Spirosoma rhododendri: one gene and its partner. The protein of the gene in region 1 binds, or shares a complex with, the protein of each later gene. Links are inferred from orthologs where the notes say so. Each region holds a gene or a part of one and is shown on either strand. Other genes may lie near its edges.

What was found. The genes of interacting proteins can lie anywhere in the genome.
Region 2: the proteins of mnmE (region 1) and mnmG are in contact, whole or in part, in a solved structure (PDB 9HIP), measured with the Escherichia coli proteins. The link is inferred for Spirosoma rhododendri from one-to-one orthologs.

The regions. Positions count from the first base shown.
Region 1 is NZ_CP051677.1:3,034,236-3,037,224, forward strand. The notes cover bases 6-2,989. They hold mnmE (tRNA uridine-5-carboxymethylaminomethyl(34) synthesis GTPase MnmE), read left to right. Parts: upstream 6-801; coding sequence 802-2,178; downstream 2,179-2,989. Other genes in these bases: HH216_RS26615 (hypothetical protein), read right to left, coding at 6-225; HH216_RS26620 (oxygenase MpaB family protein), read left to right, coding at 300-746; HH216_RS25885 (fasciclin domain-containing protein), read left to right, coding at 2,375-2,803; HH216_RS25890 (fasciclin domain-containing protein), read left to right, coding at 2,773-2,989. Outside these bases: more of HH216_RS26615, read right to left, coding at 1-5. UniProt on the Escherichia coli protein: Exhibits a very high intrinsic GTPase hydrolysis rate. Involved in the addition of a carboxymethylaminomethyl (cmnm) group at the wobble position (U34) of certain tRNAs, forming tRNA-cmnm(5)s(2)U34.
Region 2 is NZ_CP051677.1:1,411,035-1,414,031, reverse strand. The notes cover bases 6-2,997. They hold mnmG (tRNA uridine-5-carboxymethylaminomethyl(34) synthesis enzyme MnmG), read left to right. Parts: upstream 6-566; coding sequence 567-2,429; downstream 2,430-2,997. Other genes in these bases: HH216_RS05580 (class I SAM-dependent methyltransferase), read left to right, coding at 2,484-2,997; HH216_RS05590 (DUF4175 family protein), read left to right, coding at 6-445. Also shown: more of HH216_RS05590, read left to right, coding at 1-5. UniProt on the Escherichia coli protein: NAD-binding protein involved in the addition of a carboxymethylaminomethyl (cmnm) group at the wobble position (U34) of certain tRNAs, forming tRNA-cmnm(5)s(2)U34.

The sequences.
Region 1 (2,989 bases):
ACGATTGGCCTGATCTTGGGCTGTTACTCGCTGCCCTACTGTTACCTCGGTGCCGACGGCGCGCAGGTGCTGTGGCTGACCGAACGCATCAAAACCGACACGGCCCGGCGCTTGCAGGAAACGGGCGAGTGGGTATTTGCCATCAATACCGCCAAAAGCTGGCAGTCGCTGTATGGTGCGGTACCCGAAGCCGTTAGCCGGACGCTGAAAGTGAGACTGTTGCACGCGGGGCTAGGTGGTTTGCCGGGCATAGCAGCCGATGGAATAGCGATTGGGGTGTGCCGGTTAATCAGGAGGACATGGCTGGCACGAATCTGGCGTTTTCGTACGTCGTGCTGCTGGGTCTGCGGCAGGCGGGCGTGTCGGTTACGGAACAGGAGGAAGCCGATTACCTGCACCATATCAACGTCGTTGGCTGGCTCAACGGTGTCGATGGGCAGTTGCTGCCGCAGAATATGCGCGAAGCCTACCGGCTGGGGCAGGCCATTGGCAAACGGCAGTTCCGCCAATCGGAAGCGGGGGAGGGGCTGACCCGGTCGCTGCTCAATGCCATTGCCGAAACGGGCAGCAAGACGTCGGGGCGGCCGGATACGATTCGGAACCTCGCAGCGGGCGAAATGCGTTTCTTCCTCGGCGACCGCAACGCCGACCTGCTCGGTATTCCCAGCGCACCCATCGAAAAACGATTGGCCGGTGTCATCAGCCGCCTGCCCATTTTCGACGGTTCCGTCGCCCGACTGGGGTAGTCTGTCGTGGGTCGGGTCTGGGACGCCACCAACAAACCACAAACCACGAACGTTTTTGCTTCATTCAGAACCTATTGCTGCGCTGGCTACGGCACCCGGTATCGGCGCTATCGCCGTCATTCGTGTATCGGGCGATGACGCCATTGCTATCACGAACCGATTCTTCCGGGGAAAAGACCTCACGCAGCAGCCCACTCATACGGCTCATTTCGGCACCCTGCGTAACCCCGACGACACAATTATCGACGAGGTGCTGGCGACCGTGTTTCGGGCACCTCGTTCGTTCACTAAAGAAGACGTTGTCGAGATTTCGTGCCACGGATCGGAGTTTATCGTCCGGCAGATTTTGCAGCGGCTGGTGGCTGAGGGCGTCCGGCTGGCGCGGCCGGGTGAGTTTACCCAGCGGGCCTTCCTCAACGGGCAATTCGATCTGGTGCAGGCCGAAGCCGTGGCTGATCTGATCGCGTCTGACTCCGATGCTAGCCACCGCGCGGCCCTGACACAGCTACGGGGCGGGTTCTCAAAACAGCTTATCGACCTCCGGCAACAACTCATCGACTTCGTGGCGCTGGTCGAACTCGAACTGGATTTCGGCGAGGAAGACGTCGAATTTGCCCACCGCGATCAATTGCGGCAATTGATGCTCAGTATCCGGCGGGTGCTGCACCCACTGATCGAGTCGTTTGCCGCCGGGAATGTCATCAAAAATGGCGTCGCGACGGTGATTGTTGGCAAACCCAATGCGGGAAAATCGACGCTGCTGAATGCGTTGCTGAACGAGGAAAAAGCCATCGTTTCCGATATTCCCGGCACCACCCGCGATGTGATCGAAGACGAACTATTCATCGACGGTATCCGCTTCCGCCTGATCGACACCGCCGGATTACGGTCGGCGACGGATAAGATCGAAGCCATCGGTATCGAACGGACGCAGCAAAAAATGCGCGACGCGGCCCTCGTGATCTACCTGTTCGACGCGGCTTCCATCAGCACCGACGATCTGCAAGCCGCGCTGACGGAAGTGCATGAGTCGGGTAAGCCGTATCTGCTGGTCGGCAACAAACTCGACGCACTCGATACTGCGAGAAAGCAACAGCTGGAAGCTGTTGCGGACGAGTCGATACACTGGATTTCGGCGGCTCAGCACACGAATCTGGATGCGCTACGGGCGGCCCTGTCGAACCGGGTCCGTACCGATGCCGCCGTGCAGATCGGCAGTGCCGTTGTAACCAACGTGCGTCACCATGATCACCTGACCGGTACGGACAACGCCCTGGCCCGCGCCCTCGACGGCCTGGACTCGGGCGTAACCCCCGACTGGCTGGCGATGGACCTGCGCGTAGCCCTGCAACACCTCGGTGAGCTCACCGGACAGATCACTACTGACGATTTGCTCGACTCCATTTTCAGCAAATTCTGCATCGGAAAGTAAGTGCTGGCTGGAAAAAGCAGAGTGAATTATCAGCTTTTTTCGCGGGGTGATAAATAGGCAATTAACTCATTGTAAATCAATCGAGTTGGCGTAGTGAAACGGATGAATACAGGACCATAGAAAAAACAAAAGCTGATTAACATTGTTTGGTACAACAGTTTATTGTTTTTGTCTAACTACTAAGCCTTATTCATCCATGTTTCACACACTCAATGTCAAGAATCTGAGACGGGCGGGACTAGCCGTACTGACAGCAACGCTACTGATAACCGGCTGTACAAACAACACGCCCGACCCACAGCCTGGCACGGGTACAACGCAACCCGGCTCCGGAACGGTGACCAACCCTGGCTCTACAACGCCCGGTTCCGGCACAACGACGACACCAACCTCACCAACGCTCACCGTCGTCGCATCGGTTACGTACATCGCACAGCAATCTAATCTTACCTTACTGCGAACAGCCATCGTGCGAGCCGGTCTGATCGATGAATTCAACAAGTCGGGTATTACCATCTTTGCGCCATCCGACGATGCGTTCAGAGCGGGGGCTATAGTGATGCCAACGCGATCAACAACGCGCCGGTGTCTGAGTTGCAACGTATTCTACGCTATCATGTGGTAGGGTCGCGCATTGACCAGAGCGCCATACCGACAATGGTCAACACCGTTTATCAGACAACACTGGCTGATAACCAGATCTCGGTATACAAGGTGAACAACAGTGACATCAGCGTCAACAACGGCAAGATTATCCAGGGCGACAACCCGACGGTGGGTAGTGTGGTGCACATCATCAACGCGCTGCTGA
Region 2 (2,997 bases), 1.6 Mb from region 1 along the record:
TGGCCAGGGACTATCTGAGGAGCTTTCGCGTTTAGCTGCACAGCAAGCAATGGTGCGTGACATGCTCAAAAAGTTGGAGGAAAATGCGAAGGGAACTGAAGCTGGAAAACAGCAGGGCGATCAGGTAAAAGATCTGATGGAAAAAATGGACCAGACCGAAACGGATCTCGTCAATAAGCGCATTACCCAAAACACGATTAATCGGCAGAACCAAATTCTGACACGATTACTCGAATCTGAGAAAGCGTTAAAGCAGCAGGAGGAGGACCCCAAGCGTCAGGCTGAAGCGGCCCGCTCGCAGAAGAGCAGCACACCTGCCTTTTTTGATACTATTAAAAATGGCCAGTTTACCAAGCAGACCGAAGTTTTACGGTCTGTAACGCCTAACTACAATATCTTCTACAAGAAAGAAGCGAACCAATACTTGCAGAAACTCAGCAAGTAGGTAGTTACTTGATTTTGAACCGCTCGCTTGGCACAAAGGCGAGCGGTTTTTTGTTGTCGTTGCATAAATATTCAACCACGTGAAAAGTTTCCACGTGAAACATTTTACAAAAACTATTGAAATGACGTCAAGTTATGATGTGATTGTGGTGGGGGGAGGACATGCCGGTTGTGAGGCTGCATACGCGGCTGCCACGATGGGATCGCAGGTCTTGCTCATTACAATGAATATGCAGACTATTGCGCAAATGTCCTGCAACCCGGCAATGGGCGGAGTAGCGAAGGGGCAGATCGTACGTGAGATAGATGCACTGGGTGGCATGTCAGGGATCATTTCGGATAAAACGATGATTCAATTTCGGATGCTGAATCGATCGAAAGGTCCTGCCATGTGGAGCCCCCGGTGTCAAAGCGACCGTCATGCTTTCGCGTGGGAATGGCGCAAGACACTAGAAAACAATAATAATGTAAGTTTCTGGCAAGACTCCGTCAACGAACTACTTGTAAAAGACAACGCTGTTTACGGCGTAAAAACGATGATGGGTATCGTTTTTCACGCTAAAAGTGTCGTGCTCACAAACGGGACATTCCTGAACGGACGCATGTTTATCGGCGAAAAAACGTTTGGTGGTGGTCGTACGGGGGAGGCCGCAGCGAGTGGGCTGACCGAGCAGCTTGTAGAGTTGGGCTTCGAGAGCGGGCGAATGAAAACGGGAACACCGCCCCGGATTGACGGCCGTAGCCTGAATTATGAAGCAATGGAAGAGCAGCTTGGCGATACGAAGCCCGGCAAATTTTCCTATTCAGATACCCCCGCTCTGATTGAACAGAAAAGCTGTTGGATCACCTACACCAACCAGGCTGTGCATGACGAGCTTAAAACAGGGTTTGAAAAATCGCCAATGTTCACAGGTCGCATCAAGGGCCTTGGGCCTCGTTACTGTCCATCAGTAGAAGATAAAATCAACCGATTCGCAGATAAGGACAGGCACCAGATTTTTGTCGAGCCGGAGGGCAAAGACACGGTTGAGATATACGTAAACGGCTTTTCAACTTCGTTACCAGAGGACGTACAATTGAGAGCGTTGCAAAAAATTACGGGTTTCGAGCGCGCCAAAATGTTCCGGCCGGGGTACGCGGTGGAGTACGATTATTTTCCACCGACCCAGTTAAAACATACGCTGGAGACGCATCTGATAGCTAATCTATTCTTCGCAGGCCAGATAAACGGCACGACTGGATATGAAGAAGCTGCCTGCCAGGGCTTGATTGCAGGTATCAATGCGCACCACACTGTCTGTGAAAAAGACCCGTTTACGATCAAGCGATCAGAGGGGTATATCGGTGTGCTGATTGATGATCTAATCACGAAAGGGACGGAAGAGCCTTATCGGATGTTTACGTCGAGGGCGGAATACCGCACCTTGTTAAGGCAGGATAACGCTGATATTCGACTGACGGAAAAAGGGTACAAGATTGGTCTTGCTTCTCAACAGCGATACGACGCGTTAGTCGAAAAGCAGCAAAAGATAGCTGAACTGACAGACGCCATTCAAAGCAAGCGGGTGAAACCAGAAGGCATAAATGATTGGCTAACTACCCAGAATAGTTCACCGCTGCGGGAGACAGCTACCCTGCGAACACTTGTGAAACGGCCTGAAATCACGGCGGAAAACGTGTCTGAACTATTGGCCATTACTTTGCCTGACACGACAAAGTTCAATGAAGAGGTTGTTGAACAAACAGTAATCGAGATCAAATACGAGGATTATCTGTTGCGGGAAAAGCAGAACGCCGACAAGTTAGACCGCTGGGAAAATCTGTCAATCGGTACAGAGTTTGACTATGATAAACTGAAAGCGTTGTCGTTTGAAGGTCGGGATAAACTGAAGCGAACGCGGCCATCCACCATTGGTCAGGCCTCCCGAATCAGTGGAGTTAGCCCGTCTGATATTTCAATTTTGCTGGTTTACATGGGTCGGTAGGTTAGTACACTACCGGCCACTTTCATATTATCTGTTTTCCGTAAATGCACAAGAATGTCTTCGTTTGAAACTGTTCAGTACTGCCCTGTGTGCTCGGGCACTATATTTTCCTCCTACGTATCATGTAAAGATTATCTGGTCAGTAACCAGACATTCGAGATACAATCGTGCGATGCGTGTGGATTCCGTCTGACAAACCCACGCCCTGACGCAGCTTCGATAGGGCAATACTATAAATCTGAAGAATACATATCTCACAACGATAGTGGGGGAGGGCTGATCGGAACAGTTTACAAAGGCGTTCGTTCCTATACATTACGTGCAAAACTGGCCCTGATAAATTCATTGGTAGAAAAGAAAGGTCGCCTTCTTGACGTGGGTTGCGGAACGGGATCCTTTCTGGAAACGTGCCAAAAAGACAACTGGCAGATTGCCGGTATGGAGCCGGACGCCGATGCCCGGTCAGTCGCTAAGTCAAAACTGAATGTCGCACTAGCCAGCTCTCTGGCAGAGGTACCGCAAAACCAGTACAACGTAATCACGCTTTGGCATGTGCTCGAACATATCG